Paludisphaera borealis: one gene and its partner. The protein of the gene in region 2 interacts with the protein of the main gene of each other region in a pairwise test. Links are inferred from orthologs where the notes say so. Each region holds a gene or a part of one and is shown on either strand. Other genes may lie near its edges.

What was found.
Region 1: the proteins of BSF38_RS32515 (region 2) and BSF38_RS23415 interact in binary tests that used the Escherichia coli proteins (3 or more experiments, as listed by UniProt). The link is inferred for Paludisphaera borealis from one-to-one orthologs.

What each region holds. Positions count from the first base shown.
Region 1 is NZ_CP019082.1:6,045,451-6,050,447, forward strand. Bases 715-3,481 are described here. They hold BSF38_RS23415 (sugar ABC transporter substrate-binding protein), read right to left. Parts: upstream 2,701-3,481; coding sequence 1,729-2,700; downstream 715-1,728. Other genes in these bases: dapF (diaminopimelate epimerase), read left to right, coding at 882-1,721; BSF38_RS23420 (aldo/keto reductase), read right to left, coding at 2,818-3,481. Outside these bases: BSF38_RS31485 (metalloprotease), read right to left, coding at 1-650; more of BSF38_RS23420, read right to left, coding at 3,482-4,065; BSF38_RS23425 (TolC family protein), read right to left, coding at 4,294-4,997. UniProt on the Escherichia coli protein: Part of the ABC transporter complex RbsABC involved in ribose import. Binds ribose. Also serves as the primary chemoreceptor for chemotaxis.
Region 2 is NZ_CP019082.1:3,520,491-3,525,719, reverse strand. What follows is about bases 1,100-4,098. They hold BSF38_RS32515 (isoleucine--tRNA ligase), read right to left. Parts: upstream 3,624-4,098; coding sequence 1,575-3,623; downstream 1,100-1,574. Other genes in these bases: BSF38_RS32510 (class I tRNA ligase family protein), read right to left, coding at 3,593-4,098; purN (phosphoribosylglycinamide formyltransferase), read right to left, coding at 1,100-1,578. Outside these bases: BSF38_RS13645 (glycoside hydrolase family 127 protein), read left to right, coding at 1-354; more of purN, read right to left, coding at 925-1,099; more of BSF38_RS32510, read right to left, coding at 4,099-4,423; BSF38_RS13630 (purine-nucleoside phosphorylase), read right to left, coding at 4,655-5,229. UniProt on the Escherichia coli protein: Catalyzes the attachment of isoleucine to tRNA(Ile). As IleRS can inadvertently accommodate and process structurally similar amino acids such as valine, to avoid such errors it has two additional distinct tRNA(Ile)-dependent editing activities.

The sequences.
Region 1 (4,997 bases), 2.5 Mb from region 2 along the record:
ATTCCGGCGGTCACCAACGAGAGGATGTGATTGCGCCGGACGCCGTTTCTCGGGTCGACGACGGAGGAGATGATCTGGCTCGCCTGGCCGCCGTCGAGCGGCCAGATCGGCAACAAGTTGACGAACGTCCACAGCAAGTTGATGCGGATGAGGAAGTAATAGGCCCAGAACATCATGCCGGTCTCGCCCAGACCGAACTTCCCAAAGGCGTTCAAGAGGGCCACGGGATCGGGTTTGACGCCGACGATGAGGAAGAGGATGAGGGCTAAATGTTCGCGCGGCGAAATCCCGAGCAAAATCGTCCAGACGACCAGGGTGACCAGGAAGAGGAGGAAACCCGCGCCCGGGCCCGCCAGGATCACGGCGAGTCGTTGCCCCTTGGTTCCCTGTCGCTCGGAGTAGCAGAGCCCCCCCATGCTGTAGAGGAGAATCCAGGGGGCGTCGCGAAAGTGCTTGGACGTCAGGCCGTGGCCGAACTCGTGCACCAGAATGGAGAGGAACACGCAGCCTACCCAGAGCACGACCCGCTCGAAATGCTGGTCTTGCCAGCCGAGGATCGCCGAGACGAGCCAGAACATGGGATGAACGCGGACGGGAATGCCCAGCAGGCGGAATCTCAGGTCGTAGGGAGTCGTCGACGTACCGAGCATCAAATCCTCGCGTTCCCAATCATGGGGCTTGCCGCCCGCACTCGAATTCGAGCCGCCGGGAAAGTCGGCGGTCGCGCTGCTTCGCCGGACGTTTACACCAGGGCTTGGTTTGGACTACCATGTTAACGTGTCGACCGCCCAGTCGGCCAACGGATCTCGACATTCCTTGAGTCCGGCGCGTTCTCACTCCGCTACGGCCTTCTTCTCTACTCGCGCGGCGACCGACGAGCCATGAAATTCACCAAGATGCACGGTCTCGGCAACGATTACGTCTACATCGAGACGTTTCATCAGCCGGAACCTTCCGACCCTTCGTTGCTGGCCCGGACGATCAGCGACCGGCATTTTGGAGTCGGCTCCGACGGCCTGATCCTGATCATGCCCAGCCGACAGGCCGACGCCCGGATGCGGATGTTCAACGCGGACGGCTCGGAAGGGGAGATGTGCGGCAACGGCGTCCGTTGCGTCGCCAAGTATCTCCATGATCATGGGATCGCTCGTAAGGAGCGCGTGACCGTCGAGACCGGGCGCGGCGTCCTCTCGCTCGATCTGAAGATCGATCAGGGCGAGGCGAAACTCGTCCGGGTCGACATGGGCACCCCGATTCTGCGAGCCGCCGAGATCCCGACGCTCTTGCCCGGCGATCCGCCGATCGACGCTCCGCTCCAGGTCGACGGCCAGACCTTCGCCGTCACCGCCGTCTCCATGGGCAATCCGCACGCGATCATTTTCGTGGAAGACAGCGCGGCGTTCCCCCTTGAGCGTCTCGGACCGCTTATCGAGAACCACCCGATGTTTCCGCGTCGAGTGAACCTCCACGTCGTCGACGTCTTCGGCCCTGAAGAGGTCCGGATGCGCACCTGGGAACGGGGCTCGGGGATCACGCTCGCCTGCGGCACGGGAGCCTGCGCCGTGTGCGTCGCCGGCGTACTGACCGGGCGGACCTCGCGGCGGATTCTCGCCCACCTGCCCGGTGGCGACCTCCAGCTCGAATGGCCGGAGCCGTCTGAGTCGGTGTTCATGACCGGCCCGGCTACCGAGGTCTTCTCGGGCGAATGGCCCGCCGGTTGACGAACATTCAGTACGCGGGCTGGTGCTTGTCGACGTCGCTCTTGGTGATCAACCGCAGCGGCGTGATGTTCTCCGCGGGAACCTTCTGGCCCTTGAGGAAGTTCGCCAGGGTCTCGACGGCCTTGGCGCCTTGTTCCGCCGGGTCTTGTAGCACCGTCGATTGGAGTCTGCCGTTCCGGACGGCGTCGAAGGCCGACTTGCAGCCGTCGAAGCCGAGGACGACGACGTCCTTCCAGCCCTCGGCCTGGGCGACTTCCGCGGCCGGCAAGGCCATCTCGTCGGACTGGGCCACGACGGCCTGGACGTCCCCCGGGCGGAACCGGCGCACCAGGTCGGTCATGACGCTCTTGGCCTTGTCTTCCTGAAATCCCGCGAACCGGCGGTCGGCGATCGTGATCTCGGGATGTTTTTGAAGGACCGCGAGCAGCCCTTCACTCCGCTTGCGCTGGGGGCTCGATCCTTCGGTGCCTTCAAGATAGAGGATCTTGCCTCCCTTGGGGCCGAGCAGCTTGACCAGCTCCTCGCCCTGAAGGACGCCCCCTTCGGCGTCGTCGGCCCCGACGTAGCTGAGGACCTCGCCGCCGTTGATCCGCCGGTTGAGGGCGATGATCGGGATCTTCGCGCGGTTGGCCGCCTCGACCGCCGGCACGAGGGCGTCTTCGTCGCGAGGGCAAAGGATAAGGGCGCGGCAGCCGAGGTTGATCAGGGTTTCAACCTGACCGATCTGCTTGGCGTCGTCGTCCTGGCCGTCGCGGACGTCGATCTCCAGGCCCAACTCCTTGGCTTTGTCTTCCATCCCTTTCTTCTGAGCCAGAAAAAAGGGATGGCTGAACGTCGGCAGCACCGCGCCGATCTTGCCGCCGCCCCGCGCCGAGGCCGGAGAATCAGGGATGTTCTCGGAATCGCCCCCACAGCCCAAGGCCCCGAGGGCGACGACGATCGACACGCAGGAAATGGCAAAGAACCTGATCACGGGCATGACGACCGTTCCGATGCTGTTCGTCGCGCCTCGGGCTCATGCGGAGGAACCGGCAACCGGGGGAGGCGGCCCGTCCGATTCCTGTGGCGTTCGAGAGGTCGATCCGGACGGACCGGATCAGACCCTGAGGCGGCGGTCGGCGCGCTGGATCAGGTCGGCGACCGGCAACCCGTGGGGGCAGGCCAGGGCGGCGGCCGTGAGGTCCGCGGCGGCGAGATTGCGGGCGACGGGAGGAAGCGCCTGGTAGAGCGCCCGGGCTTCCTGCCGCTTGCCGTAGACCTCGTAATAGCGAAGATAACGCAGCACGGTGGCCACCGGCACGCCCTTGGCGGCCGTCTCGCAGAGGTGGCCGCAGCCGTGGCAGTAGAGGTGGGCCGTCGTCTGGCGGTACTCTTCGAGCAGTTGGACGTCACGCGCGGAGAGCTTCTGGTCGCGGGTCGCGGCGACGTTTTCGCGGAGATCGCTCCGGTTCGTCATCTCGCTGACGGCGACCTGGATCCGGTCGTCCATCCAGACCGTCTTGATTGCGGCGACTTCCTTCTTGAAGCCTTTCTCCTGGAGCTTGGCCATCTTGTCGGGGAAGTTGACCGAGCCCCCCTGGGTCTTCATGGCGACCAGCCCGAGGTTGGCCTTCGCCGCCTTGTCGATCGCGCGCTGGAGGTCGTCGTGGCGATCCTTGCCGCCGACGTCGCGGAAGTTGTACTTGAACATCACCTGATCCATCCAGCCGGCCTCGGCCGCCGCGTCGAGGATCTCGGGCAGGCGGGCGTCGTGGCAGCTCAGGCCGCAGAAGAGGATCTTCCCCTTCCGCTTCAGCTCCTCGAACGCCTTCTTGACGTCCGGATCGCGCAAGATCGCGATCTGATCGCCGGCGACCCCGTGCAGGTAGTAGCTGTCGACGTAATCGGTCTTCAGCCGCTCCAGGCTGGCGTCGAGCCGGCTTTCGAGGGTCTGCAGGGCGCTTGCCCCCATCCCCTTGCGGTAGGCGGCGTTCTTGGTGACGAGGTAGACGTCCTTGCGCATCTTGGTCCGGTCGAGGACGTCGCCGAGGACCTTCTCCGACACGGTGTTCTCGTAGCTCTCGGACGTGTCGATGTAGCGGACGCCCGAGAACAGGGCGGCCTGGACGAAGCTCGGCGAGAGCTTCCAGCTTGTGCCCATCCCGAGGATGCTGACCTTGCGTCCCGTCTTGCCGAGCGTCGCCGTGGGAACGGTGGATTGCTCCGCCTGGGCCGCCTGGGCGAAGGCGGGCGTGACCGACTCGGCCGCGGCGAGCGCGCCGGCCGAACCGGCGGCCACGGCCGTCTTCAGGAACGTCCGTCGATCGCCGGAGTTTCCACGATGAGCCTGCGATGGACAAGTCATGACGGATTCCTCGATTTGTGAATCCAGCGGATCGGGATCGCCCGGAAGACGAAGTCGCGTGGCGATTTCCCGGCGAGTCGCGATGGAATTCGGACCAGGAGCGCCGGATCATTTTGCCGATATGTTTGACAACTGGTCAACACTGTTCTTGCAGCCTTCGAAAAAAGAAGGCCGATGCGTCGTTTGGACGCATCGGCCGGTAGTGAGAGTCGTGATCGCCTCGGCGGGTCAGCCGGGCGGCAGTGGAGGCAGATCGATGGCCTCGGGCAGGGTCGGCAGCTCGTCGACCGCGTGGGCCGGTTCGGCCGCCGTCGAAGGCGGTTGAGCGAACGAGGTCGGGACGGCCGCTGGGGCCGGAGCCGGAGAGGGTGACACGGCTTCCGGCGCCGCCGAGGGGGGCGACGTCGGGAGCGCTCCGCCCACGGGCGGCTGGTTGTTGACCGGCGCGGCGGCTCCACTCGTCGGCATCGTCGCGGCGTCGATCCGGGGCTTGTCGGCGACGGTCGGGGCCGCCTGGCCCGGCGTCTGCGAGAGGATCGGGGGCTCGCCGGCCGGACGGAAGGGAGGCAGCGGCGTCGGCGGCGGTCCCAGCGGTCCGATCGGAGCGGGCATCGGGGGCACCGTGTTGCCCGGGTCGGTGCCCGGCGGCGTCACCGGATTGACCGGGTTGGGGGTTAGCGGTCCCGTCTCGCGTTCGGGATACATCGGGCCGTCGGGCTTGATCGGGAGCTGCTTGTGACCGTTCTGAATGTCGCGAGCCTGAACGTAGGCCTTCCGCGGGTGCGGGCCTTCGGCGACGGCGATGTTGTTGTAGGCGAGCAACGTCCCCTTGGCTTCTTCAAGAGCCACGATCGAGATGTTGTAGGTCGTCTTGAACTGAGCCTCCTGCGCGACCGCCTGGGCGTACTGGCTGACGGCGTCCAGGAAGCGGT
Region 2 (5,229 bases):
ACGGAAGACTGGTACGCCCTGTCGCTCCGCGAGCCCGCGACGATCGCCCGCGTCGTCTACCGCCACGGCCAGTCGTTCCACGACGGCGGCTGGTTCGACGCCAGCCACGGCAAGCCCCGGGTGCAAGTCCGTCGCGAGAAGGACGGCCCCTGGGAGACCGTCGGCGAGCTGGCCGACTACCCGGCCGCGACCTCGGCCAAAGCGCCCGACCTCAAACCGGGCCAGGCGTTCGAGCTGCGCATGAAAGAGCCCGTCACCGCCCGCGCCATCCGCATCATCGGCACGCCGGCCTCGGGCGACAACCCCGATCAAGCCTTCTCGTCCTGCGGCGAAATCGAGGCGTTCGGGAAGTGAGGCGGGACTTCGCGATCGGTTTTCTCATTCAGGCGACTTCGGCGCATAGTAAGGATGGGGGATTCTCGGATTCCCCATTCGCTCCTTCTCAATGCGCCCGTTGGATAGAGACCGAGGCGGCGAGCAACACGGCGAAAAAGCGCGCGATCGAAGCCAAATTCCGTCGAGCCGCCCGGCTTCGTCATCGTCCTGGAAACCCGTATTTCCGCGCGATCGAAGCCAATTTCCGGCGAGCCGGGAACGCGAGTCGTTCCGCTTCGTCCCTGGCCCAGAGCGCCTTTGGAAACCCGTGTTTCGCGCGTGATCGAAGCCAATGGGCTCGGGGAGACTCTTCGTAGGGTGGGCATTGCCCACCGTCGATAACTGTCGATGTTACAACGGGTTCGGATGGTGGGCGGCGCCCACCCTACGGGACGAGAGGGCGTCGGCCGCCCGAGTTTTCCGCGCGATCGAAGCCAATTCCCGACGGCCGGGGCGTAAGCCTCCGGGCGTCGGCATTGGCTCGGCGGGGCAGTCGTGACGACCCACTTTTCCGCGCGATCGAAGCCAATTTCCGGCGGCTCACGATCGTCAGGGTCGGGGGTCGCCGGGAGGGAGGATGCGGACGCGCCGGCCTTCGATCTTGAGGCGGCCGGCGGCGAAGAGGGCGACGGCTTCGGGGAGGGCCTGGCATTCGGCCTCGAAGACCCGGGCGGCCAGCGCGTGGGCGTCGTCGGTTTCGAGGACCGGGACGGAGCGCTGGAGGATGATCGGGCCGGTGTCGTAGGTGTCGTCGGCGAAGTGGACCGTGCAGCCGCTCACCTTGACGCCGTAGTCGATGGCCGCCTGATGCACCCGCTGGCCGTAATACCCCTTGCCGCAGAACGACGGGATCAGGGCGGGATGGATGTTCATCACCCGTCCTTCGTAGTCGGCGGGGATGTCGACCAGGGCGAGGAAGCCGGCGAACAGGACCAGGTCGGCCTTGTTCGCCCGGATCGGGTCGAAGACGGCGGCGGTGTATTCGGCCGGCGCGTGTTTCGCCGACACCGCGACGGCGACCGGAATGCCAGCCTTCTCGGCCCTGGCGATCGCGCCGATGTTCGGCCGGCTGGCCACGACCTGCACGACCTCGGCGTCGAGCTGGCCGGCGGCGATCCGGTCGAGCAGGTTTTGCAGCGACGTGCCGCCGCCCGACGCGCAGACGGCCAGGCGGATCGGCGACTTGCGGCCTGTGTCGGTCATTTGGCCGGGCCTTTCTCGGCCTGGGCCGTGATCACCCGGGCGCACCGCTCGCAGAGCGTCGGGTGCTCGGTGTTCTGGCCGACCGTCGACCGGTAGTTCCAGCACCGCTCGCACTTGCCGTGCGGCGACCGGACGGCCGCAACCTGGAACCGCTCGCCCCCTGGGGCCGGCGTCGAGGCGGCTTTGACGTCGAGTTCCGACACGATGCAGAGCGTGGCCAGGAGGTCGCGATGCGCTTCCAGGAGCGGCAGATCGGCCTCGGCGGCCGAGATCACCACCGAAGCTTCCTGGGCGCTGCCGATCGTCTTGTCCTTGCGGAGAGCTTCCAGCGACTTGAGGACGGCGTCGCGGGCTTCGAGGAGCGTCGTCCACCGTGCGTCGCGGTCGGCGTCGTCCCAGCGCGGGTCGGGCTCGGGGAACTTCGCCAGGTGGACGCTGGCCGGATAGCCCTGCCCGGCGGGGAGGTAGCCCCACAGTTCCTCGCCGGTGTGCGGGATGATCGGGGCCAGCAGCCGGACCAGGACGTCGTGCAGCCGCGACAGGACGAACTGAGCGGCGACGCGGTCGGGGCCGGCGGGCGCTTCGGCGTAGAGGCGGTCCTTGAGGACGTCCAGATAGAAGCTCGAAAGCTCGACCGAGAAGAACTGGTAGATCCGCTGATAGACCCGGTAGAACTCGAACCGCTCGTAGGCCGCGACCACGTCGCGGACTACGTTGTTGAGCTGTCCCAGCGCCCAGAGGTCCAGCTCGTGCAGGGTCGAGACGTCGACGCTCGACGGGTCGAGGGTCTCATAGTCTTCGAGGTTGCCGAGGAGGTAGCGGAAGGTGTTGCGGATTTTTCGGTACGATTCGGATGTCTCCTTGATCGCCCGTTCGCTGATCCGGATGTCGTCGGCGAAGTCCATGCTCGCGAACATCAGGCGGAGGACGTCGGCGCCGTATTGCTCGGTCGCCTTGACGGCGGCCACGGCGTTGCCGCCCGATTTCGCCATCTTCGCGCCCTTGTCGTCGACCACGAACCCGTGGGTCAGGACGGTCTCGAACGGGGCCTTACCCCGGGTCCCCACGGAGGTCAGGATCGACGACTGGAACCAGCCGCGATGCTGGTCAGAGCCTTCCAGGTACATGAACGCGGGGAAGCCCAGCTCGAAGTCGCCGGCGAGCACCGCGCGGTGGCTCGACCCGCTCTCGAACCAGACGTCGAGGATGTCCCCCTCCTTGCGGAAGCTCGTGCCGCCGCAACTGGGACACGACGCCCCCGGCGGCGCGATCTCCTCGGCCGACTTGGTGAACCAGGCGTCGGCGCCCTCGGCCCGGAAGAGGTCGCGGAAATGACGGACCGTGTCGGCGGTGAGCAACTGGGTGTGGCAGCTCGTGCAGCCGAGGGCGGGGATCGGCACGCCCCACGACCGCTGCCGGCTGATGCACCAGTCGGGCCGGAGCGACACCATCGCCTCGATCCGCGACTGGCCCCACGACGGCAGCCAGTTGACGTCGTTGCGGATCGCTTCGAGGGTCCGACCGCGCAGGTCGTTGCGGTCGACGCCGACGAACCATTGCTCGGTCGCCCGGAAGATCACCGGCTTCTTGCAGCGCCAGCAGTGGGGGTAGCTGTGCGTCAGCGGCTGCTCGAAGTAGAGGGCGCCCGACTGCCTCAGATGCTCGACCACCTTGGGATTGGCGGCGAACACCTGCTGGCCCACGAGCCACTCGGGGGCCTCGGCCGTGAACTTGCCCGCGGGGTCGACGGGGCTGAGGACCGGAAGCTGGTAGGCCCGGCCGGTCTGGTAGTCCTCGCCGCCGTGCCCGGGCGCGGTGTGGACCAGGCCGGTGCCGTCCTCGACGCTGACGTAGTTCGCCAGCACGATCGGCGAGATCCGGTCGATGAACGGGTGCCGATACTGGGCGTGTTCAAGTGCCCTCCCCTTGCAGCGGCCGACCTCGGTGAAGTCGGCGATCTTCCGCAGGCCCATGACCTTGGCGACGAGGTCGGCGGCCAGGATGACGCGGACCGTCATGCCGGTGTCGGGGTCGTTGTACCGCACTCCCGCGTAGTTGAGGTCGGCGTGGGCGGCGATGGCGACGTTGGCCGGCAGGGTCCAGGGGTGGTGGTCCAGATCATCGCCCGCCAGTCGGCGTCGGTCGAGCCGTCGGCCTCGGTCCAGGCGGCGGGGACGCCCGAGACCATCGCGAAGTTCACGTAGACGCTCGGCGTGGTCTCGTCGTGGTATTCCAGCTCGGCCTCGGCCAGCGCCGTGCGGTCCGAGATGCACCAGTGGATCGGCTTGAGCTGGCGGAAGACGTAGCCGCCGTCGAGCAGGTCGGCCAGGACGTCGAGGATGCCGGCCTCGTAGCGGGGATCGAGGGTCAGGTAGGGGTTCTCCCAGTCGCCCATCACGCCGAGGCGGCGGAACTGCTTGCGCTGGACGTCGACCCACTTCAGCGCCTCGGTCTGGCAGAGCGACCGGATCTCGGCCTGGCTCAGGGTCGCGGCCTTGGAGCCGAGATCCTTGACGACCTTGTGCTCGATCGGCAGGCCGTGGCAGTCCCAGCCGGGGATGTACGGGCTGTCGAACCCGCGCATCGTGAGCGAGCGGACGACGAAGTCCTTGAGCATCTTATTGAGCGCGGTGCCCATGTGGATCTCGCCGTTGGCGTACGGCGGTCCGTCGTGGAGCACCCGGCGCGGGCTCTTGGCCCGGGCCTGGCGAATCTGCCCGTAGAGGTCCTGCTCCTGCCAGAGAGCCTGGATCTTCGGCTCGCGGACGGTCAGGTTCGCCTTCATGTCGAACTCGGTCGACGGCAGGTTCAGAGTCTCTTTGTAGGGCTTGGCGTTGGTGGACATCGTGCTCGAATCTTCCTGGGGCCAATCGTCATGTCGCCAGTTTGGGACACCCGACCCTATGAAAATCAGGGCCGATTCACGTTACTTTTTGGGGTGCCACGGGTTCCGTCCTCGGAACCCGTGCGCCGCCGGGCCTGGCCTTCACGGGTTCCGAGGACGGAACCCGTGGCACCCTTGACTCTTGCGGCGTCTTTTTGCAGCGATTGTATTTCGGAGCGAAGCCGCCGCCGCTCAGGCCCGCCAGCGTTCCAGCACGCCCCGGACGATGGTCCTGAGCTTGGCCTCGGCCTGGTTGGCGACGGCGATGATCTCTTCGATGCGAACCGGCTTCAGGGCGTCGGGCAGGCACATGTCGGTGACGATCGAGAAGCCCAGCACCTTGATCCCGGCGTGAACGGCGGTCACCACCTCGGGGATCGTCGACATGCCGACGACGTCGGCGCCGATGCCGCGGAGGAACCGGTACTCGGCCCGGGTCTCCAGGTTGGGGCCGGTCACCGCCACGTAGACCCCGCGATGCGCCACGATGTTCGCCTCGAGCGCGACCCGCAGCGCCAGGTCCTGGAGCGCCCGGTCGTAGGGCTCGATCATGTCGGGGAACCGGGGGCCGAGGCGATCGTCGTTGGGACCAATCAGGGGGTTGGCGCCGAGGAGGTTGATGTGGTCCTCGATCACCATCAGATCACCCTTCGCAAACTGCGGGTTCAGCCCGCCGCAGGCGTTGGAGACGATCAGCAGCTCGCAGCCCAGCTCCTTCATCACCCGGATCGGGAACGTCACCTGGGCGGGCGTGTAGCCTTCGTAGA